DNA from 2 places in the Janibacter zhangyanbonis genome. Region 1 is predicted to be linked to the other one. Evidence: riboswitches for the same ligand, from Rfam matches in the RefSeq annotation. Region 1 holds a riboswitch; the other holds the start of a gene.
The links. A riboswitch is a leader RNA that binds a small molecule or an ion and turns the genes downstream of it on or off. The one in region 1 is predicted to bind thiamine pyrophosphate.
Positions count from the first base shown of each region.

Region 2: another riboswitch for thiamine pyrophosphate. It lies ahead of ACQBJO_RS15670 (ECF transporter S component); the one in region 1 lies ahead of thiC (phosphomethylpyrimidine synthase ThiC).

Region 1 covers NZ_CP191481.1:718,437-730,096, forward strand. The annotation lists gene ACQBJO_RS03630 (PLP-dependent cysteine synthase family protein) at 1-73, opposite strand, end outside; gene ACQBJO_RS03635 (NADP-dependent oxidoreductase) at 156-1,079, shown strand; gene ACQBJO_RS03640 (hypothetical protein) at 1,089-1,463, shown strand; gene ACQBJO_RS03645 (SRPBCC family protein) at 1,514-1,954, shown strand; gene ACQBJO_RS03650 (DMT family transporter) at 1,984-2,307, opposite strand; gene ACQBJO_RS03655 (DMT family transporter) at 2,304-2,651, opposite strand; gene ACQBJO_RS03660 (DinB family protein) at 2,675-3,202, shown strand; gene ACQBJO_RS03665 (hypothetical protein) at 3,219-3,659, opposite strand; gene ACQBJO_RS03670 (helix-turn-helix transcriptional regulator) at 3,825-4,580, opposite strand; gene thiD (bifunctional hydroxymethylpyrimidine kinase/phosphomethylpyrimidine kinase) at 4,635-5,465, opposite strand; TPP riboswitch at 5,518-5,625, shown strand; gene thiC (phosphomethylpyrimidine synthase ThiC) at 5,623-7,374, shown strand; gene ACQBJO_RS03685 (MFS transporter) at 7,371-8,720, shown strand; gene thiM (hydroxyethylthiazole kinase) at 8,717-9,529, shown strand; gene ACQBJO_RS03695 (thiamine phosphate synthase) at 9,520-10,170, shown strand; gene ACQBJO_RS03700 (MFS transporter) at 10,151-11,374, opposite strand; gene ACQBJO_RS03705 (deoxycytidylate deaminase) at 11,419-11,660, shown strand, end outside.
Region 2 covers NZ_CP191481.1:3,175,638-3,187,297, reverse strand. The annotation lists gene ACQBJO_RS15700 (FAD-binding dehydrogenase) at 1-1,246, shown strand, start outside; gene ACQBJO_RS15695 (FtsX-like permease family protein) at 1,314-4,346, shown strand; gene ACQBJO_RS15690 (ABC transporter ATP-binding protein) at 4,343-5,179, shown strand; gene ACQBJO_RS15685 (ABC transporter ATP-binding protein) at 5,176-5,895, shown strand; gene ACQBJO_RS15680 (NAD(P)H-quinone oxidoreductase) at 5,992-6,969, opposite strand; gene ACQBJO_RS15675 (DUF4235 domain-containing protein) at 6,969-7,256, opposite strand; TPP riboswitch at 7,389-7,491, shown strand; gene ACQBJO_RS15670 (ECF transporter S component) at 7,568-8,212, shown strand; gene ACQBJO_RS15665 (ATP-binding cassette domain-containing protein) at 8,221-10,488, shown strand; gene ACQBJO_RS15660 (hypothetical protein) at 10,496-11,086, opposite strand; gene ACQBJO_RS15655 (hypothetical protein) at 11,083-11,660, opposite strand, start outside.

The DNA of each region.
Region 1 (11,660 bases):
GCCGGTAGTCGGGGTCGTAGCGGTTGACGTCTTCCTCGACGTCGACGAAGGGGTCAGCGTGGTCGAGCGGCATGCCGCCCATTGTGCGAGATCGCTGGGCCACGTGGCGGGCGGGCGATGGAATGCCGTGCCCGTCCGTGCGAGTTGCACCGAGCATGCGCGCCATCACCTATGACCAGTACGGCACCACCGACGAGCTGCGGATCAGCGACCAGCCGGTCCCGAAGGTCGGGCCGAGCGAGGTCCGCATCCGGGTCACCCGGGCCGGGGTCAACCCCGTCGACTGGAAGCTCATGTCCGGCGGCCTCGACCCGATGCTCGCCGCGGACTTCCCGGTCATCCCGGGCTGGGACGTCGCCGGGGTCGTCGACGCCGTCGGCCCCGACACCCCGGAGTTCGCCCCCGGTGACCGGGTCGCCGCCTACGCCCGCAAGCAGGTCCTGTCCGCCGGCACCTTCGCCGAGTACGTCACCGTGCGTGTCGACGACGTCGCGGCCGTTCCCGACGAGGTCACCGACGACGTCGCCGCGGCGCTTCCGCTCGCCGGGCTCACCGCCCTTCGTGTCCTCGAGACCCTGGCCGTGACGAAGGGGGACACCCTCCTCGTCCACGCCGCCTCCGGTGGCGTCGGCTTCGCCGCCGCCCAGCTGGCGATCGCCGCCGGGGCCACGGTCGTCGGCACCGCGTCGACGGCCAACCACGACAAGCTGCGCGACATCGGCGTGACGCCGGTGGAGTACGGCGACGGGCTCGAGGAGCGGCTGCGCGAGGTGGCGCCCGAGGGCTTCGACGCGGTCGCGGACCTCGTCGGCGGCGTCCTCGACGTCAGCCGGGCGGTGCTGCGTGACGGCGGACGCCTCGCCTCGATCACCGACCCCGGCGTCGAGGAGCACGGCGGCCGCTGGGTGTGGGTGCGACCTGACGGCGCACGGCTCGCCGACCTGCTCGACGAGGTCGCAGCCGGCCGGTTGCGGGTCGACGTCGACCGGACGTTCGCGCTGGAGGACGTGCCGCAGGCCTTCGCGGCCAGCCAGTCCGGCGCCGCCCGCGGCAAGCTCGTCATCGAGGTCGCCGACTAGGGTGCGGCCATGCAGCCGCTGACCATCCGCCACAGCCGTCCCATGGGTATCACCTTCGTCGCACTGGGCGTGCTCATCGCGCTCGTGTCCCTGCTGACCTCGGCCTGGGTCACCGTCGCGGCGGGCGTCGTGCTCACCGCTCTCGGCATCCTCCAGCTCGTCAACCCGATGCTGCGGATCGAGCCGCACGAGGTGCGCATGTGCAACCCCCTGGGCATGACCCTGCGCCGGTTCCCCCTCACCGAGCCCCGTGACCTCGTCCTCGACGGCAAGAACCTGCTCCACGTCCCGACCGGCAAGCGGGTCGCGGCGCTCGGCTTCGGGGTGCACCAGCCCGACGTCGAGGCCCTGCGGCAGGTCGTGCCCGTCGTGCCGCATGGCTGACGAGGTCTCCTCCCGAGCCCGCCTGGCCGCGCGCTCCTAGGGTGGGTGCCATGGACGAGACCAAGGTCGTGACCGCCTCCACCACCATCCCCGCCGCGCCCGAGGCGGTCTTCGAGGAGATCGCCGACCCCGCGCGCCAGCTCGCGTGGGACGGCAACGACAACCTCGGCGCGTCCGCACCCGGCCAGCGGGTCCACGCGGTCGGCGACGTCTTCATGACGACGACGACCTCGGGCAACGATCGCTACAACCACGTCGTGGACTTCGAGGAGGGGCGTCGCATCGCCTGGCGTCCGGCGGCGCAGGGGCAGGCCCCCTTCGGCCACCAGTGGGGGTGGGAGCTGACCCCGACCGACGACGGCGGCACCGAGGTGACCCACACCTACGACTGGCGTGAGCTGACCGACGAGTCGCGCTTCGAGCGGGCGCGCAACACGACCGAGGCCAACCTGCGCTCGTCCCTCGACCGGCTCGCCGCGCTCTTCGGCTGACCTGCACCGGCCCGGCCACGTGCGCTCGGTCAGTGCCCGCCGCCGAGCTCGAGCAGCAGCACACCGACCATGATCAGGCCGATCCCGGCGACCATCCGTCGGGTGAGGACCTCGCCGAAGAGCACGCGCGAGCCGATGGCGGTCAGCGCGACCCCGGCCGCGGCCCAGGTCCCGTAGGCGACGCCGAGGGGCATGCCGCGCGCGAGGCTCGTCGACAGCGCGGCGAAGGCCGTGACGTAGCCGAGGGCCACCGCGGCGTACCACCGACGGTCGGTGTGCACCGCCGTGCGCAGCGACAGCGTCCCGGCGACCTCGGCCGCCACGGCGACGACCAGCCACACCCAGGCGGTCATCGCGGCTCCTCGGGCGCTGTCGTCGCGCTCGGGGCGCCCGTCTCCACGAGCAGGACGCCTCCGATGACGAGCACGACGCCGAGCCCCATGAGGGGGGTGAAGGCCTCGCCGAGCAGCAGGGTCGACAGGACGGTGGTCAGGGCGACACCACAGGCCGACCAGATCCCGTAGGCGATGCCCAGCGGCATGCCCCGCCGGAGCACGACGGCGAGCAGGCCGAAGGACAGGGCGTACCCGGTCACGACGACGACGTAGAGCACCGGCCGGTCGAGCGCCGCCTTGAGGCTCAGGGTGGCCGCGACCTCGCAGGCGATGGCGGCGGCGAGCAGCAGCCAGGACGTCATGCCCCCGACCCTAGGCTGGACGCATGAGCGCCACGCCTCCACCCGCCGACCACGACACCCGTGACTGGACCTTCGTCGTCGACGACGGGTGCGACGAGTGCGGCTACGTCCCGCACGACCCGGCCACGACGAGTGCCCGGCTCCTCGCCGTCGTGCCCCGCTGGGCCGCGGCCCTGCAGCGTCCGGGGGTGGGCGAACGGCCGGCCCCGGGGGTGTGGTCACCCCTCGAGTACGCCTGCCACGCGCGCGACCTCGTCCGGGTCCTCGGCGAGCGGGTGGGCGCCGTGCTCGCCCTGGAGGGCGCCCCCTTCGCGAGCTACGACGGGGAGGCCGAGGCGGTGCGCCAGGAGTTCTGGGCCAGTGACCCGCAGGTCGTGGCGCGCCAGATCGCCGAGGAGACCGAGCGCACCGTCGCCGTCCTCGACCGCGTGCGCGGTGAGGCGTGGGAGCGCGCCGGCACCCGGGGTGACGGCGCGCCCTTCACGATCGCCGGCCTGAGCCGCTACCTGCTCCATGACGTGGAGCACCACCTGCACGACGTCGGGGCCTGACGGCGGTGCCAGCGGCTCAGCTCGCCTGGTCCGCCTGGCACCGCGCGATCGCCATGCCGAGCCCCTCGTCGAGGATGGGGAAGTCGGCCTCGCCGAGGAAGGTGATCGCCGTGGGCGTCCTGCCCTGCGGGTTGTTGTGGAGCGCGCCACCACCCACGGTCGCCTTCGAGTGGATGAGCGGCACCGAGGTCGCGCCGGTCTCGGCCATCCAGTGGTCGATCGCGACGGAGGCGTAGCCGGCGCACTCCGGCATGCCGATGTCCTCGGCGATGATCATGCCGCCGAGCGTGGTCAGCGACATCCACGGGGTGCCGCCCTGCGAGAGCTGGGCGTAGGCACGCTCGTTCCAGTCGACCTTGTAGCAGTGGTGGGCCGAGGCCATGCTGGCCGTCGCCAGGCCGAGGGCCGCCGCGGCTGCCGTCGTGGTCGCCGCCCGACGCAGGATGTGGTGTGACATGTCTGCTCCTCTCCCGGGCCGCCGCTCCGCTGCGGCGGCCTCGGACCCAGCACACTCCTGCTGCGCCGGGCGCCGCTATTGGCAGTTCTACCCACAGGGGGAGGGCCCGGCCGAGTCGTGGTGGCGGCCGGCCGTGGCCCCGGACCAGCCGGTCGTGGCTCGCCCTCAGCCGGTCGCGAGCAGACCGATCCGCTGCGCCTTGACGACGGCGCTCAGCCGGTCGGTGACGCCGAGCTTGGCGTAGATGTGGGCGAGATGGCGGTGGACGGTGCGCTCGGAGCAGCCGGCGTGACGGGCAATGGTCGCGGCCTTGTGGCCGGCGGCCAGCAGGCAGAGGACCTCGTGCTCCCGCTGGGTCAGCTGGGCGACGCGCAGGGTGGGCGGCGCCAGGTGCTCCGGCTCGAGCAGACGCACGAGCCCGGCGACGACGGGCTGCACCGCGGTGAGCAGCGCGAGGTCGCGCTCGCCGTAGTCCTGCCCGCGGCGCCCGACGAGGAAGGCGACGAACTCGGTCCCGGACCGCACGGGCAGGGCGGCGACCTGGTCGATGCCCCAGATCTCGAGGCTGCCGCGGCACTTGCCGGAGGCCTGCCACGCGGCCTGGCCGCCGTAGGCGAGGCCGGCGGTCGTCGGCTCGAGGTCTCCGGCACGGATCGGGTCGAGCAGCGGGTCGGGGCCACCCGTGATGCGCAGCTCGTCGCTCATCCGGGCGCGGGCCGCCGGTGTCGCGGCGCTGCCCACGGCGCGGATCTCGAAGCCGTCAGGGGCCCCGTGGACCATGAGCCCGGTCGGTGAGGAGAGCAGGTCGACGAGCAGGTCGCTCATCCGCGCCAGCCGGGCGTCGACGTGCTCGGAGGCGCCAGCGACCCCCGTGACGAGCCTGACGACCGTCGCGTACTCGTCGATGCCCTTCCCCGACATGGGGGACATCTTCCTCGCGCGTCGGGGGATGGTAAAGGTGTGGTCAGCAGATGGTCACGGGTGCTGCCACCGCCGCTGCTCGTGGAAGTGGTGCACCGGCCCGGCGCCGGACCCGATCCCGAGTGACTCCCCGTGCCGCAGGGCCTCGGTGAGCCAGTCGCGCGCCTCCCGCACGGCCGGCAGCCACCGCTCGTGCCGGGGGCGAAGGGCGGCGACCGCCGAGCTGAGCGTGCAGCCGGTGCCGTGCGTCGCCGTCGTCGCGATCCGCGGCCCGCGCAGCGGCACGGCTCCGTCGTCGTCGTGCCAGAGGTCCACGGCCTCCGGGCCGTCGAGGTGGCCACCCTTGAGCAGCACCCGGCGGGCACCGAGCGCGCGCAGCCGCCCGGCCTGCTCCGGCAGGTCCTCCTCGCTGCCGGCCGGGGACGCGTCGAGGAGGACGGCGGCCTCGGGCACGTTGGGGGTGATGACGTCGGCGCGGGGGAGCAGCGCGCGCACGGCGTCGACGGCCTCGGGGGCGAGCAGGCGCGACCCCGAGGTCGAGACCATGACGGGATCGAGGACGACCGGCGTGGTCGCGAGGGGTTCGCTCGTCAGCAGCTCGTGCACGGTCTCGACGAGCTCCGCGGAGGCGAGCATCCCGACCTTGACGACGTCGATGCGCACGTCCTCGACGAGCGTCTCGACCTGGGCGCGCACGACGTCGACGGGCACCTCGTGCACGAGCGTCACGCCCCGCGTCGACTGCGCCGTCAGGGCCGTGATGACGCAGGTGCCGTAGGCGCCCAGGGCACTGAAGGTCTTCAGGTCGGCCTGGACCCCGGCACCGCCCGACGGGTCGGAGCCGGCGACGGACAGGGCGACCGGCGGTCGCGGGAGGGCGGTCATGGTCGCACCGTAACGGTGCCCGGCGGGGCACCGACGGCGTGTGGTTGGATCGGGGTACCCCCGCGGGAGCCCGGGCACGGGCTGAGATCGGACTGCTGCCGTCCGGACCGTCTGAACCTGTCCGGATCATGCCGGCGAAGGAAGAGGAGGCGCCCGCGTGCGCACACCCGTCGAGTCAGAGCTCCACCCCCAGCACCGTCGCGAAGAGGTCGTCGACCCCCACGACCCGTCGATCAGGGTCGCGGTCACCGCGATCTCCCTGGCCGACAGCCCCGACGGCACCCCCAACGAGGACGTCCACGTCTACCGCACCAGCGGGCCCGGTGCCGACCCGGAGGTCGGCCTGCCCGACCACCGGGGTGCGTGGATCACCGGTCGCGGTGACGTCGAGCCCTACGAAGGGAGACCCCGTCACCTCGCCGATGACGGCCGTGCGGCGCAGCGGCGCGGTGCTGCTGCGGCGGCGTGGCAGGGCCCGGCGCGTCGCCCCCTTCGTGCCGTGGCCGGCAGCACGGTGACCCAGCTGCACTACGCCAAGCGCGGCGAGATCACCGCGGAGATGCGCAGCGCCGCACTGCGAGAAGGCTGCTCGCCCGAGCTCGTCCGCGACGAGGTCGCCGCCGGCCGGGCGATCATCCCGGCCAACGTCAACCACCCGGAGTCCGAGCCGATGGTCATCGGCCGCGCCTTCCTCACGAAGATCAACGCCAACATCGGCAGCTCGGCCGTCACCTCGTCGATCGCCGAGGAGGTCGACAAGCTCACCTGGGCCACCCGCTGGGGTGCCGACACGGTCATGGACCTGTCGACCGGCGACGACATCCACACGACGCGCGAGTGGATCATCCGCAACAGCCCCGTGCCGATCGGCACCGTGCCGATCTACCAAGCCCTCGAAAAGGTGGACGGGAAGGCGGAGGAGCTCACCTGGGAGATCTTCCGCGACACCGTCATCGAGCAGTGCGAGCAGGGCGTCGACTACATGACGATCCACGCCGGGGTGCGGCTCGCCTTCGTGCCGCTGACGGCCGAGCGGGTCACCGGCATCGTCTCCCGGGGTGGGTCGATCATGGCCGGCTGGTGCCTGGCCCACCACGAGGAGTCCTTCCTCTGGACGCACTTCGACGAGCTGTGCGAGATCTTCGCCCGCTACGACGTCGCCTTCTCGCTCGGCGACGGGCTGCGGCCGGGGTCGGTCGCCGACGCCAACGACGAGGCGCAGCTCGCCGAGCTGCGCACCCTGGGCGAGCTGACCCTGCGGGCCTGGGAGCACGACGTGCAGGTCATGGTCGAGGGCCCGGGCCACGTGCCGCTCCACCTCGTCAAGGACAACGTCGACCTCGAGCAGGAGTGGTGCCACGGGGCGCCCTTCTACACGCTCGGCCCGCTCGTCACCGACATCGCGCCCGGCTACGACCACATCACCTCGGCGATCGGCGCGACCGAGATCGCCCGCCACGGCACGGCGATGCTCTGCTACGTCACGCCCAAGGAGCACCTCGGCCTGCCCGACCGCGACGACGTGCGCACCGGGGTGGTCACCTACAAGATCGCCGCGCACGCCGCCGACCTGGCCAAGGGGCATCCGCGGGCACGTGAGCGCGACGACGCGCTCAGCCGGGCGCGCTTCGAGTTCCGCTGGCACGACCAGTTCGCGCTCGCCCTCGACCCGCCGCGCGCGATGGCCTTCCACGACGAGACCCTGCCGGCGGAGCCGGCGAAGACCGCGCACTTCTGCTCGATGTGCGGACCGAAGTTCTGCTCCATGCGGATCAGCCAGGACATCCGCGACGCCTACGGGTCCGGTGCGGCGCAGCAGGCCATCGCCGAGGCGGGCATGGCGGCGAAGTCGCGTCAGTTCGTCGAGCTCGGCTCGAGCGTCTACGTGCGCGACGAGGCGACCCGGTGAGCCTCGTGCCCGGGCTGCCGCCGACCGGCCGCGCCGCCGTACGCGCCGGCATCGTCGGCAACTACGTCGACCAGATCAACATCTTCCTGCCCGTCGTCGCGCTCGCCCCGGCGCTGGCGACCCTCGCCGGCCCGCACGCGGGCGTCACCGCGGGCGCCGTCGTCATCGTCGCGACGCTCCTCGGTCGGCCGATCGGCGCGATGGTCTTCGGCCGCATCGCCGACCGGGCCGGGCGCACCCGCACGACCCAGGTGGCGATCGCCGGCACCGCGGCGTGCAGCCTCGCGATCGCCGCGGTGCCGACGCACGAGAGCATCGGCGCCCTGGCGATCGCGGCGGTGGTCGTGCTGCGGTTCGTCGGCGGGGTCTTCCTCGCCGGGGAGTACACCTCGGCCATCCCGCTCGCGATGGAGTGGTCGGTGCCGCGACGCCGCGGCCTCGTCTCCGGGCTCATCATGTCGATGGCGCCGTGGGCGCAGTCGACGATCGCCTTCGCCACCGCGGGCCTGCTCGCCGCGCTCGGGCCGCAGGCCTACGCGGAGTGGGGGTGGCGGCTCGCCTTCGTCTGCGGCGGCCTCGCGAGCCTGGCTCTCCTGGCCTACTACTCCGCGCGCGTCGCCGACGCACCGCAGGTCGTACGGCAGCGCGAGCAGGCCGACGAAGGGAGGGCCCCCGCCTCCCTCGGTCTGCGCGCGGTCCTCGGTGGCGCCTTCGCCGGTGCCTTCTGGCAGATCTTCGGCCTGATGAGCGGGCTGTGGCTCATGACCAACATGGTCGTCATCCACGCGACCGGCCGGCTCTCGGCGGACCCGGGGTCCGATGGGGGAGAGGTCGCGCTCGTCATGGGCATCGCGTCGGTCGCCCAGGCGCTCGTCATGTCGCTCACCGGCCACTGGTCGACCCTCCTCGGGCGGCGACGCTTCTTCGTCGGGTGGGGGCTGGGCGCCGCGGTCGTCGCCCCGCTCCTGTGGGCGGGCACGATGGCGACGCAGGTCGTGCCGGCCGTCGTCGGCGTCGCGCTGCTCCAGGTCGTCACGGTGTGCGGCTATGGGCCGGTCGGGGCCTACCTGTGCGAGCGATTCCCGGCGCACGTGCGCTCCACCGGCTACGGCACGGCCTACTCGCTGTCGATCGTCGTCCCGGCGCTGTGGCCGTGGTGGCTGCCGGAGCTGCAGTCCGTGCTGGGCCGTGACGGATCGGTCGCCGCCGTCCTGGTCGTGGGTGGTCTGCTCGTCGCCGGGTGCGGGGCGCTCGGCCCCCGCCTCGCCGGCCCCGATCTCGACCGTGACGTCGAGCTCGTCGCGCAGCGGCCCGAGGCCCCTTCTGCCGCAGGGGCGCTCGCATGATCGGCGTCGCGCGGGCTCGCGACCACCGGGCGGAGATCGCCGCGGCGGTCGACGCCGTGCGCGCCTCGGCGCCGCTCGTCCACGGGGCGACCGGCTCGGTGACCCGCGCTCTCGTCGCCGACGGTCTGCTCGCCGCGGGGGCCCGGCCGATGCTCACCGAGAGCGAGCAGGAGGCGCCCACCCTCGTCGGCGTCGCCGACGCCCTGCTCGTCAATCTCGGCTCGCTGAGCGGCGACGGCATGGCCGGCCTGCTGCCGACCGCGCGTGCTGCCGCCACCCACGGGGTGCCGTGGGTGCTCGACCCGACCGCGGTCGGGCTGGCCCCGGTGCGCACCCCGCTCGCCCACGAGCTGCTGGCGCTCGGCCCGACGGTGGTGCGCGGCAATGCCTCCGAGGTCCTCACCCTCGCGGGCGGCAGCGGCGGGGGACGGGGCGCCGACAGCACCCTCGGGCCCGACGCCGCGGCCGTCCCCGCGACGACGCTCGCCCGCCGCGCCGGCTGCGTCGTCGCGGTCTCCGGCGCGGTCGACCTCGTCACCGACGGCGAGCGCGTGGCCCGGATCGCCTCCGGCTCACCGCTACTGACCCGGGTCAGCGGCACCGGCTGCCTCCTCGGGGCGCTCACCGCGGCGCACCTGCCGGGGGCCACCCCCTTCGTCGCAGCGGTCGCGGCCACGGCGCTGCTCACCGTGGCCTCCGACCGGGTGCGCGCGACCGGGCCGGGGAGTTTCAGGATCGGGCTCCTCGACGCGCTCGACGCGGTGACCGGCGACGAGGTCGCCGCGGAGGTGGACCTCGCGTGGCCGTGATCGACTGGCGCCTCTACCTCGTCACCTCGGGCGACGGGCCGGCGACCGTGCGGGCCGCGGCAGCCGCCGCTGCGGCCGGAGCGGGGGTCGTGCAGGTGCGGGCCAAGCACCTGCTCGCCGGCGAGCTGCTCGAGCTCGTCCTCGACGTCGCGTCCGCCGTGGCCGACGTCGCCCCGGACACGCGCGTGCTCGTCAACGACCGCGCCGACGTCGCCCACGCAGCCCGCCGACGGGGCGCCCCGGTCCACGGGGTGCACCTCGGCCAGGCCGACCTGTCCGTCGGCGAGGCGCGCGCCCTCCTCGGCGCCGACGCGCTCGTCGGGCTGACCGCCGGCACCCTCGACCACGTCCGTGAGGCCGACGCGCGCACCGGTGCGCACCGTCCGGACTACCTGGGCAGCGGGCCCTTCCGTCCCACGCCGACGAAGGACGTGGGCCGTCCGCCGATCGGGCTGGCGGGCTACCCCCTTCGGATCGCGGCGACGCAGCTGCCCGTCGTCGCCATCGGGGACGTCACGCTCGCCGACGTCGCGCCCCTCTCCCGCACGGGTGTCGCCGGCGTCGCGGTCGTGCGCGAGGTGATGGGCGCCGCCGACCCGGGGGCCGCTGCCGCCGCGTGCCTCAGGGCGTGGGAGAGCTGACGCCGATCTCGTCGTCGACGAGCACCGGGCGAGCGACGCGCAGGCCGGCGAGGGTGATGCCGACACCGGTCGTCATGAGCAGCAGGAGCACCACGGTCCAGCCGCCGGTCAGCTCGTGCAGGAGACCGACGGCGAAGGGGCCGATGCCCGCGAGCAGGTAGCCGACCGGCTGGACGAAGCCCGAGAGCTGGGCCGTCACGTGGGGATTGTGCGTGCGGGCCGCGATGAGGGCGATGGCGGTGGGGAAGGCGAAGCCCGACAGACCGAGCAGCACCGCCCACAGCCACGGCACGGTCGCCGGCGCGAGGAGCAGACCGAGGTAGCCGGCGACGGCGAGCGTCCCGAAGCCGATCATCCACGCGGACAGGTCGCGGCTGCGGGCGATGACGGTCGGCATGAGCAACCCGCCGAAGATGCCGAGCGCGGCGAGCACCGAGGTGAGCAGGCCGGCGGTCGCGGCCGACAGTCCCGCGTCGCGGTAGATCTGCGGCAGCCAGCCGAACTGCACGTAGGCATTGGTCGACTGCACGCCGAAGAGCATGGTGAGCGCGATCGCGGTGGGGGAGTGCCAGATCCGCGACGTCGGGGTCTCGCCCGCGGCGCGGCGGTGGACCCGGTCGCGCAGGGCGATGACGACCCATGGGACGAGAGCGAGCAGGGCGACGAGCCCCCACATGCCGAGCGCTCCGCGCCACTGGCCGGGGGCGACGGCGGCGACCGGGGCGGCGAGCAGCGGCCCGAGGGTGCCGCCGACGGTCAGCCCCATCGAGTAGATCGTCATGAGCCGCACCCCGCCGTCGGTGGAGTGCGCCTTGATCCACGCGGGGACGAGCACATTGCCCAGCCCCATGCCGGCGAGTCCGACCGCGGTGAGCACGAGGAAGACGCCGGAGGAGTCGGTGAGCACGCGGGCCAGCAGCGTGACGACGACCGCGGCGACGCCGAGTGCGATGCCCGCGGAGACCCCGACGCGTCGGGCCAGGGCGACGGCACCGCCACCGGCGACGGCGAAGGCGAAGCCCGGCAGCGCCGTGACGACACCGGCGAGGGTCGGGCCGATCTCCAGGGCGGCGCGCACCTCCGCCAGGAGCGGCCCGATGGAGGTGGCCCCGGGGCGCAGGTTGATCGAGATGAGTGCCACGCCGAGGAGCGCGAGCCCGGGTCCGAAGGGGGGAGTCCGTCGCGTCGTCTCGTGGCTCGTCACCCCAGCGGTCTATCACGCGGGCCCGGTCTGCCTAGGATCGGTCCGTGCCCGACGAGACCCCCACCACCAGCGTGCCGAGCTGGGACGACTACTTCCTCGGCATCGCCACGGCCGTCGCCGCCCGCGCCAAGTGCACCCGCCGCCGCGTCGGTGCCGTGCTGACGATCGACCACCGGATCATCGCGACGGGCTACAACGGCGCGGCCCCCGGCGAGCCCGACTGCCTCGAGGGCGCCTGTCCCCGTGGCCGGCTCGGCTACGACGCCGTGCCCGGTCTGGGTGACTA
Region 2 (11,660 bases), 1.1 Mb from region 1:
CACGTGGGGGACCGGTCCCGGGGTTGCCGCTCCCTTCATCCGCAGGGTCGAAGAGGCCCGTGAGCGTGGGCTGGTGACCTATGCCCACCGGCACCGCGTGGACGAGATCATCGTCGAAGGGGGTGCCGTCACCGGTGTCCGTGGGGTCGAGCTCGCGCCCGACGACGCCGAGCGTGGCGTGGCGACCAACCGCGACAGCATCGGTGGCTTCGAGCTGCGGGCCCCCGTCGTCCTCGTCGCCTCGGGCGGCATCGGCGGCAACCACGACCTCGTGCGCGCCAACTGGCCCGAGCGCCTCGGCACGCCGCCGAAGCACATGGTGACCGGCGTGCCGGCGCACGTCGACGGTCGGATGATCGCCATCACCGAGGCCGCCGGCGGCAACCTCATCAACCGCGACCGGATGTGGCACTACGTCGAGGGGATCCGCAACCACTCGCCGATCTGGGCCGGTCACGGCATCCGGATCCTGCCCGGGCCGAGCTCGATGTGGCTCGACGCCGAGGGCAACCGGCTGCCCGCGCCGCTGCTGCCCGGCTACGACACCCTCGGCACGCTCGAGCACCTGCGCGCCACCGGTCACGACCACTCGTGGTTCGTCACCAACCGGTCCGTCGCGGGCAAGGAGTTCGCCCTCTCGGGCTCCGAGCAGAACGAGGACCTCACCGGCAAAGACGTCGCCGGGGTCCTGCGCAAGCGCTCGCTCGCCGACGTCACGCCGTCGATGCAGGCCTTCCTCGACAAGGGCGCCGACTTCGTCCTGGCCGACACCGTCGAGGAGCTCGTCGCGAAGATGAACGAGCTCGTCGAGGAGGGCGAGCCGCGGCTCGACGTCGCCCACGTCAAGCGGCAGCTCGACGAGCGCGACGCCCAGCTCGACAACCCCTATGGCAAGGACGCGCAGATCGCCGCGATGCGGGTCGCCCGCGCCTACCGCGGCGACAAGATCTCCAAGCGCGCCTACCCGCCGCACAAGCTGCAGGACCCGAAGAAGGGCCCGCTCGTCGGCGTCAGGCTGCACGTGCTCTCCCGCAAGACGCTCGGTGGCTTCGAGACCGACCTGTCCTCGCGGGTGCTCGGTCACGACGGGGCGCCCGTGCCGGGCCTCTACGCCGCCGGTGAGGCGGCGGGCTTCGGCGGTGGCGGCCTGCACGGCTACCGCGCCCTCGAGGGGACCTTCCTCGGCGGCTGCATCTTCTCCGGGCGCACGGCGGGTCGCGCCATGGCCGAGGAGATCGGCGACTGATCCAGCCCGCACGGGACCACACCGGGGCATAGGGTGACGGCGGTCACGACAGAAGGGGGACCGCTGCATGTGGGCAGCGTTGCGGTACCGCAGGGGGCAGGTCATCGCGCTTGCCCTCGTCTCCGCCCTCGTGACGACCTGCGCGGTCTTCGCGCCCGTCTTCGCGCGGAGCATCGACCAGGGGCTGCTGCGGGTGCACCTCACCGAGGCCGACCGGGCGACGACGGCCACGACGATGACCCGTCCGCGCACCTCGACCGAGCGCACCCTCATGCCGCAGACCCTCGCCGACGAGGTGCCCGCCGGTCTGCAGGCCGTCTCGGGCGAGCCCATCACCGGGCTGCGCTACGCGACCAACCTCAGCCCGGCGAAGGGCCGCAAGGCCTCGCCGGCCCTGCTGCGCACCCGCTCCGGCCTGTGTGACCACGTCGAGATCGAGGGGCGCTGCCCGCAGCAGGGCGGTGAGGTCGTCGTCTCCGCGGCGGACGCCAAGGCCTGGGGGTGGAGGCAGGGCACCGAGCTGCTCATCCCGCAGGCGAAGTACTCGCGCTTCGACCCCGACGAGCCCGACGTGCCGCTCGAGGTCGTCGGCATCTACTCCGTGCCCGACGAGGACGCCGACTACTGGCTGGGCAACCGGCCGGACGGCAAGTCCGGCGTCCCGCACCCCGACCTCGACAACCTCCCGGGGCTCGACGACCTCTTCACCGTCGACGCGACCTTCGCCGACGCACTGCCGACTGCCTCCGTCAGCGTCGACCTGCCGCTCGACACCTCCAAGGCCACCCTCGACTCGCTGCCCCGTGCTGCGGCCGCCGTCGAGGATCTCGGCGAGGAGCACCCCGAGATCACCGTGAGCGATTCCGCCGGGACGATCGTCTCCGGCATCGAGACCGGACGCTCGCAGACCGCGGTCATCGTCCCCTTCGTCATGGTGCAGCTGGCGCTGCTGTCGGTGCTCGTGCTCTTCCTCGTCGCCCAGTCCGCCGTCGACCAGCGGCGCCACGACGTCGCCCTCGCCCGGCTGCGCGGACGCTCACGCTCGGGCGCCCGGCGACTGCTGCTCGGCGAGCTCGTCGTGCCGGTCCTGCTCGGACTGCCCCTCGGCGTCGTCGCCGCCATGCTGCTCGCCCTCGGGGTGCGGGCGCTCATGCTGCCGGGGGGCATCCCCTTCGAGATCCCGCTCGCGGTCGTCCCGTGGACGCTCGGGGCGCTGCTGTTGTCGGTGCTCGCCGTGCACCTCGCCTCGCGACCCGTGCTGCGCGAGCCGGTCAACGACCTGCTGCGCTCGGTGCGGCCGACCGGTGCGGGTGGCTCCGCCGTCGTCGAGATCGTCGTCGTGGTCCTCGCTGCCGTCGGGGTCGTCGGGCTCGCGACCGGCGCGCTCAGCGGGCCGGCCGCCCTCGCCACCCCGACCCTGCTCGCCATCGCCGTCGGCGTGCTCGCCGCCCGCCTCGTGCCGTGGCTCGCCGCCCGCCGGGCGACCTCGGCGATGCGTCGGGGACGCGTCGCCGCGGCCATCGCCGGGCACGGCATCGGCCGCCGCCCGGCGGCCCGACGGGTCCTCGTCGTCACGACCGTGGCCACCGCGGTCGCCGTCTTCGGGGCCAATGCGGTCGTCGTCGCCGATCGCAACCGGCTCGCCCGCGCCGAGCTGGAGACCGGCTCCCCTGCCGTGCTGTCGGTGGACTCGCCCACCGCGCCGGCGCTCCTCGACGCCGCGACCACCCTCGACGAGCACGACATCGATGCCGCGCCCGTGGCCCTCATCCGGCCCAAGGCCGACACCGCCGGCGCGACGATGGCGGTCGACCCCGAGGCGCTCGTGCGCGTCGCCCACCCCGAGGCCGTGAGCGGTCTCGACGTCGACGCCCTGGCCCTGCCCGAGCAGGAGCCCGTCCGGCTGCCGGCCGGCGACGTGACCGCGCGGGTGACCTGGGACCTGCGCGGGCTCGGCGACGCCGAACCCCCGACGCTCCTGCTCGACATGACGACCCGCGAGGGGGATGCCCGCTCGGCGGAGATCGCGACCCTCGGGCCCAAGGGCACGGGCCAGGTCACGGTCGACTCCCCGCTCTTCTGCTCGGCGGGCTGCCGCCTCGCCGGCATCCGGGTCGGGACCTCGGGCGTCACCGGCAGCAGTGTGCGCGGCACGGTCACCGTCACCGACCTGTCCGTCGCCGGCCGCCCGCTGCCCGTGGGCAGCCAGAGCACGTGGGAGGACGAGAAGGCCGGTGACGGCACCGGCCTGACCCTCACGGCGAAGGGGAAGTCCCTCACCCTCGGGGTCGCAGCCGCCGACGGCGCCGACGTCGCCGCCCACGTCACCGACGTGCCGCGACCGGTGCCCGCGATCGTCTCGGGAGAGGTCGCGGAGAAGGGCGACACGGTGCAGGTGCTCGACGTCGCCGGCGGTCAGACCGACGTCGTCGCCGCCCAGCACGTCGCGGCGCTGCCGGCCGCGACCGACGCCGGGGTGCTCGTCTCCCTTCGCGCCCTGGCGCGGGTGACGGGCGAGCTCGACACCACCCGCACCGACCGCGAGCTGTGGCTCGCCGACGCGTCGCCGGGCACCCTCGAGCGGGCGCAGGAGGCGCTCGCCGACGAGGGCGTCGCCGTGCGCTCGGTGCGCACGACCGAGCAGGCCGACCGGGTCTTCGACCAGTCGGCGTCCGGGTGGGGGCTGCAGCTCGCGCTCATCGGTGGGGCGCTCGCCGTCGTCCTCGCGGCGCTCGTCCTGCTCATCCTCGCCGTCACCGGCTGGCGGGCTACCGTGCGCGACCTCGCCGCCCTGCGGGTCAGCGGTGTGGCGGCGAAGGACATCGGTCGCGCCCTGCGCACCGAGCACCTGACGAGCGTCGCCGTCGGCGTCCTGCTCGGCGCGCTGTGCGCGCTCGCCGGGTCGTGGATCGCGCTGCCGGCGCTGCCGCTCTTCACCTCGCGCGCAGCGGTGCCCGCACTCGACCACTCGCCCGCCTGGGTCGCGGTGCTCGCCGCGACGGTCGGGGTCGCCGTCGTCCTGCTCGTCGTCGCCCTGCTGCTCGCGGCCGGCGTGCGCCGTCGGGTCACCCTCTCGGCCGCGAGGGGGGAGCCGACGTGACCGGTCTGCCGGTGCGCACCCACGGGCTCGTGCACATCTACCGCACCGAGGGGCACGACGTCGCCGCCCTCTCGGGCGTCGACCTCACCGTCGCGGCGGGCGAGCGCATCGCGCTGCTCGGGCCGAGCGGTGCGGGCAAGTCGACGCTCCTCGCACTCTTCGGCGGCCTGCTGCGCCCGAGCGCCGGCCGCATCCACGTCGGCGACCACGAGCTGTCGGTGATGTCCGAGGCGCAGGTCGACGCCTTCCGCGCGCAGGAGGTCGGCATCGTCCTGCAGGGCGCCGCGCGCAACCACCTGCCGTGGCTGTCGGTGCGGGGCAACATCGACTTCGCCCAGCGCTCGGCCCGCCGCTCAGGGCGCACCGTGCCCGAGGTCGACGACCTGCTCGAGCTGCTCGGGCTCACCGACGTCGCCGACGCCCCGCTCGACGGGCTCACCCCGGGCGCCCTCCAGCTCGCCGCACTCGCGGTCGCGCTCGCCTCCGGGCCGGGGCTGCTCCTCGGCGACGAGCCGACGAGCCAGCTCGACCACGACTCCCGCGACGTCGTCCTCGAGGCCATGGCCGAGGTCGGGCGCACCCTCGGCACGACGATCGTCGTCGTCACCCACGACCCCGACGTGGCCGCAGCATTTCCCCGGACCGTGACGATCCGCGACGGGCGGGTCGGTGGCGAGGGGCGCAGCGGCGAGGAGTACTCCGTCGTCGCCGCCGACGGGTCGCTGCCGCTGCCCCCGCCGGCGCTCGACGCCTTCCCGCCCGGCACCCTCGTGCGCGTCCACCGGGCCGACGACGGCACCTGGCAGCTGATCACCGATGAGGAGGGCGCATGAGCCCGGGCAGCCCCGCCACGACGAACGCCCCGGACCGGACCGGAGGGGCCCTCGTCCTCGACGACGTGAGCGTGCGCTACGGAGAGATCATCGCGGTCGACGGCGCGAGTGCCACAGCCCGCCCGGGAGAGGTCACCGCCGTCACCGGTCACTCCGGGGCGGGCAAGACCTCGCTGCTGTGGGCGGTCGGCGGGCTGCTCGCGCCGGGGCAGGCGAGCGGCTCGATCACGCTGGGGGACACCGAGATCGGCGAGGAGGCGACCTCGCGCGCCGCCGGTGCCGTGCTCATCCCGCAGGGCAGCGCCCTCGCCGAGGCCCTCACCGCCCGCGACAACGTCGCGGTGCCACTCGTCGCAGCCGGTGTGCCCGGCGGGGACGCGCTCGCCCAGGCCGACCACGCGCTCGCCTCCGTCGGGCTCGACGAGCACGGCGACCACCTCGCCGAAGAGCTCTCCGGCGGTCAGCGGCAGCGCGTGGCCGTGGCTCGGGGACTGGCGCTGGCCTCCCTTCGCCTGGGGGCGGGGGCGGCGGTGCTGCTCGCCGACGAACCCACCTCCGAGCTCGACCACGACACCCGCGAGCGGGTCGTGGTGCTGCTCGAGGACCTCGCCCGCCGCGGCGCGACGGTGCTCCTGGCGACGCACGACCCCGAGGTCGCCGAGATCGCCCCCGCCCGCTGGCACCTCGACGACGGCCGCCTCACCCCGACCCCCTGACTCTGCAAGACCCTAGGGTTTTGCAGGGTTGGGGCCGGGCAACTCTGCAGGACCCTAGGGTTTTGCAGGGTTGGGGGGCCGGGCGAAGGGGGTGGCTCAGGCGGTGAGCAGGATCTTGCCGATGTGACCGCTCGCCTCGAGCTCGCGGTGGGCGTCGGCGGCGCGCTCGAGCGGGTAGGTGCCCTGGACGATCGGGCGCACGGCACCGTCCTCGACGAGCGGCCACACGTGCTCGCGGACCGCGGCGACGATCGCCGCCTTTTCCGCAGCGGGGCGGGCCCGCAGCGAGGTCGCGATGACCGCGGCGCGCTTGCTCAGCAGCTTGCCGAGGTCGAGCTCGCCCTTGCGGCCGCCCATGAGGCCGATGACGACGAGCCGGCCCGACGTCGCCAGCAGGTCGACATTGCGGGGCAGGTACTTGGCGCCCATGAGGTCGAGGACGACGTCGGCCCCGTGACCGTCGGTCGCCGCGCGCACCTCCTCGACGAAGTCCTGCTCTCGGTAGTTGACGAGGATCTGCGCGCCGAGGTCGCGGCAGACGTCGAGCTTGTCCTGCGAGCCGGCAGTCACCGCCACCCGCGCTCCGGCGGCCGTGGCGAGCTGGATCGCCATCGTGCCGATGCCCGACGACCCGCCGTGGACGAGGAAGACCTCGCCGGGCTGGAGGTTGGCCGTCATGAAGACGTTGGACCAGACCGTGCACGCGACCTCGGGCAACCCCGCGGCCTCGGTGAGGCTCACTCCCTTCGGCACGGGGAGGAGCTGTGCCGCAGGCACCCGGACCTGCTCCGCATAGCCGCCACCGTCGACGAGGGCGCAGACCTCGTCGCCCACGGACCAGCCCTCGACACCGGGACCGACCTCGCGGATCGTGCCCGAGACCTCGAGGCCCGGCAGTGGCGAGGCGCCCGCGGGCGGCGGGTAGTGCCCGAGCCGCTGCATGACGTCGGCGCGGTTGACCCCGGCGGCCACCATGTCGACGACGACGTCGCCCGGGCCGGCCGTGGGGGCCTCGACCTCGGTGACCTGCAGGACGTCGGCGTCACCGGGCTCGGTGATGGAGACGCCGCGCATCAGGAGACCTTGTCCAGCTCTCCCTGGACGGACTGCATGGCCTCGGGCAGGTGACCCGCGGACTTCTTGTAGAAGCTCGCCGCCTGGCGCGTGGCCATGGTGCGGGCCAGGCCCATCGCCAGACCGGCGAGGGCGGCGAAGGCGATGGCCTCGCCGATGGGGTTCTCGGGGTTGTTGGGGTCGATCGTCTCGCCCTTGCCGAGGCGCGACCACGCGATGGAGATGACCTTGTTGGCGACGATGCCGGCGATGATCGCCGAGCCGGTGCCCAGCACCTTCCAGACCATGTTGCCCACGAGACGTCCTTTCGTACACACACGCTGCGGAGGTGGCGACGGTCGCCGCCACCCGGTACGTCTCCAACCCTGCCACAGGACGGGCACGGCGGACCGCCCGTCCACCCGCGCGGCTATGCTGGCCGGGCACGACAGGGGAGCGCAGCAGCGCTGAGAGTGCGGGTGACCGCAGACCCTCGTACCTGATCCGGCTAGCACCGGCGTAGGGAGTCGAGTCTCAGGGAACGTCGTCGACGCACGGCCCGTGGCCGGGTGACGGCGCCCATCCCTCCCTGTGGAACCCACACAGGAGAAGCATCAGCATGACCACCACCAAGACGCCGGCCGCGTCCCGCGCCGGCACCGTCCTCGCGACCCGCCCCCTCATGGGCTGGCGCACCGTCGACCTGCTGACCGTCGCCTTCCTCGGCGTGGCCTTCGGCGTCGCCTACTGGGGCTACAACCTCGTCTACGCCGGGCCGCTCTCGGTCGTCGGCTCCGCCTTCCAGCCCGCGATGGGCCTCGTCGTCGGCTTCTGGTTCATCGCCGGCGTCGTCGGTGGGCTCGTCGTGCGCCGCCCCGGCGCGGCCGTCGCGTGCGAGCTCATCGCCGCGGTCGTCTCGGCGCTCTTCGGCAACCAGTGGGGCGCGACGACGATCCTCTCCGGCCTCGCGCAGGGCATCGGCGCCGAGCTCGCCTTCGCGATCTTCGCCTACAAGGCCTTCGGCCCGGCCGTCGCGCTGCTCGCCGGCGCCCTGTCCGCCCCGCTCGAGTGGGTCTACGAGATCGTCTGGTACTTCGCCGACTGGACCTGGACGTGGAAGCTCGCCTACCTGCCCCTCATGGTCGTCTCCGGCATCGTCATCGCCGGCCTCGGCGGCTGGGCCCTCACCCGGGCGCTCGCCGCGGCCGGTGCGCTCAACCCCTTCCCCCCGGGGCAGGAGCAGCTCGAGCGCAGGGCCGTCTGATCCCAGCGGTGTCGGAGGTCGAAGGGGGTGCCCGTGGCGCCGTCGAGGTCCACGGGCTGACCTGGCGTCCCGCAGGTCGGCGGGAGCCGGTCCTCACGGACGTCGACCTGAGCCTGCGGCCCGGCGAGCGGGTGCTGCTCGTGGGGCCGAGCGGGTCGGGCAAGTCGACCCTGCTCCGGGCCCTCGCCGGCCTGCTGCTCACCGTCGACTCCGGCGACCTCGCCGGTGAGGTCACCGTCGACGGCGTGGCGCCCGGCGAGCGGGCGGGTGCGGTCGGGCTCCTCCTCCAGGAACCCGGGTCGGGCACCGTGGCGGCGACGGTCGGTCGCGACGTGGCCTTCGGGCTGGAAAACATCGGCCGGCCCCCCGCCGAGATGCCGGCCGTCGTCGCGTCCTGCCTCGACGCCGTCGGCCTGGGACACCTGCCCCTCGACACCCCGACCCACGCCCTGTCGGGCGGCCAGACCCAGCGACTCGCGCTCGCCGGGGCCCTCGCCCTGCGACCGGGGCTGCTCCTGCTCGACGAGCCGACCGCGATGCTCGACGCCGACAGCGCCGCGCAGGTGCGCGATGCCGTCGTCACCGCGGCGGCCGGGCTGACGACGGTCGTCGTCGAGCACCGCCTCGAGCCCTGGCTCGAGCACGTCGACCGGGTGCTCGTGCTCGGCCGCGACGGGCGCATCCGCCACGACGGTGACCCGCGGAGGGTCCTCGCCGAGCACGGCGAGAGCCTGGCGGCCGACGGCATCTGGGTGCCGGGCGTGCCGGCTCCTGAGCCGCTCGACGTCGACCTCGGTCCCCTGGTCCGCCCTCCGGCGCCCGCACGCGGCGCACCCGCACCCGGCGCGCCGGTGCTCACCGCCGAGCCGCTGCGGGTCGAGCGGCGGCGCAACCACCTCGACGGGCGCAGCGAGCTGACGACCGCGCTCGTCACGCAGGCCCCGCTGACCGTCGCCGCGGGCCGGGCCACGGCGCTCGTCGGACCCAGCGGTGGGGGCAAGAGCACGTGGCTGGCCACGATGGCTGGACTGGTGCCCCCTTCGTCGGGGCGGGTGGTGGTCGGCGACGACGCGGGAGCCGATGCTCCCGAGGTGGCGGACCTGCCGGCCGACGAGGTGGCGCAGCTGCTCGGCTGGGTGCCGCAGTGGAGCTCGAGCGCGCTGCTCGCTCGCACGGTCCTCGACGAGGTCCTGCTCACCGGCCGCACCCTCGGCACGGCCGACGAGGACGCGGCCCGGCACCTGCTCGACGTGCTCGGCCTGGCGCACCTCGAGCGCGCCGACCCGCAGACCCTCTCGGGTGGGGAGCAGCGTCGTCTCGCCGTCGCCGCGGCCCTCGCGCACGGCCCGGCTGCCGTCCTCGCCGACGAGCCGACCGTCGGCCAGGACCGAGGCACCTGGGCGGCCGTCGCCGGCCTGCTCGCTGCGCACCGTGCCCGGGGTGGCGGCGTCGTCGCCGCCACCCACGACCCCGACCTCGTGGCCCTCGTCGACGAGGTCCGCGCGGTCCGGCGCCCTCCGGCCGACCCGCCCCCGCCGGCTCCTCGTGCGGTGCTCTCCGCGTGCGGGCCGCTCTCGCTCTTCGCCGCGGCCGTCGTCCCGATGGTCGCCGCGGTCCTCTCGCCGGGCTGGCAGGTCTCGCTCGTCGTCCTCGCCCTGCTCGCCGTCGGCGCCGTCGTCGGCCTGTCGACGCTGCCCGGCACCGGACCAGGCTGGACCACCGCGCGTCGCTGGCGGGGGCTGGCCCTGCGGCTCGTGCCTGCCCTCGTCGGCGCCCTCGGCGTGGGCTGGTCGACGTGGCTGCTCGGCACCCACGACGTCGAGGTCGCCGTCTCGGCGGCGCTGCGGCTGCTCGTCATCGTCGTGCCGTCGGCGATCCTGCTCGGTTTCGTCGACCCGGACGACTTCGCCGACCACCTCGGTCAGCGGCTGCACCTGCCCGCCCGACCGGTCGTCGCGCTGGGCGCCGCCCTGCAGCGGGTCCAGTCCTTCGGGGCGGCGTGGTCCGAGGTGGGCTGGGCGCGGCGGCTGCGGGGCCAGGGCGTGACCTGGCGCCGGCCGGCCGGGGTCGTGGCGCACCTGTGGGCGTCGACCTTCGGCATGCTGCTGCGCTCGCTCGGCATGGCCGCGACACTCGCCGTCGCGATGGACGCGCGAGGCTTCGCCTCGGCCGGTCGGCGCACCTGGGCGGAGCCTGCGCCCTGGCGACGGGCGGACACGCTCGTCGTGCTCGCCTCGCTCGTCACCGTCGTCGTGGTGCTGCTCGCGCGCCGGTGACGACCGGTCAGCAGTGCCCCTTGACCTCCTGGGTCCACGAGACCATCCACGAGTCGGGGTTTGGGTAGCTGCGGTTGCTCACGTGGAACTTCATCGGCCGCGGCCCCCGGCCCTTAGAGCCGGCGACCGTGCCGCCACTCTCCTTGACGAGGCTCGTCGCGCTCTCGTCGAGGCAGGCGCGCATCTCGACGAAGGGGGAGATCGCCACGCCGTTCTTCGGCTTCGGCTCGAGCTCGATCTTCGTCACCTGGAGCTCGCCGACGATCTCGGTCCTGCCCTCGCGGCGCTGACCCTTGATGTCGAGACGCCCGGCCTCCGCGATGAGCGCGGAGGAGGCGCGCCCCTCGGCGAAGCCGATGGATGCCGTGCTCCGATAGCTCTCGGGCGAGGCGAGGATCGTGTTGCGCCCGTCGACCCACTGGACGACGCGGGTGCGGGCCCCCTCGGTGGCTGCCTCGTCGGGGTCGGTCGTCGTGGTCTGGCGCTGGTCGACGAGGTCGGGGGTGAGCCCGCCGTCGTCGTCACCGCCGCAGGCGGCGAGGGCGAGCGCCACGACCGCGGCGAGGGCGATCGGGGTGATCCGGGAGGCTCGGGTCACTTGTTGACCACCTGGTTCTCCCCGATGCGCACATACAGCGACTGGTTGAACTCGATGTTCTGCTCGCCGGGGCCGTTGGCGTCGACATAGGTGATGTGCCAGTAGGTCGTGACGTTGACGCGGTACTTGCCTGGCTTCTTGTACTTGTGGCCGCACTCGGGGGTGCGGTCGCGCATCCACGGGGCGAAGGGCGGGCTCTTCTGGCAGACGACCGTCGAGCCGTCACCCATCTGCCACTTCACGTGGGTCACGCCGGCCTTGACCCAGTAGGGCGTGCCCTCGGCCTCGGCCTCGATCGGTCCCCACTGCGTCTTCCACATCGTCCGGGGCCACATCCACACCCACAGGCCGACAGGGGCCATGCGCGAGCCGGTCTCGTCCTGGCCGTCCGCGATGGGGTTGGGCGCCAGGCCGGGGTACATCGCCCGGAACTTGGTGCCGACTGCGGTCTCGAGGTCGGCGATGAGGTCGTCGGGGTTGCTCGTGTTCGGCGGGGTCACGGACCAGAAGGGGTCCTTGAGGATGAGTGTCGTGCCGTCGGAGTCGAAGCCCGTGCACTGGTAGAGCTTGCCCT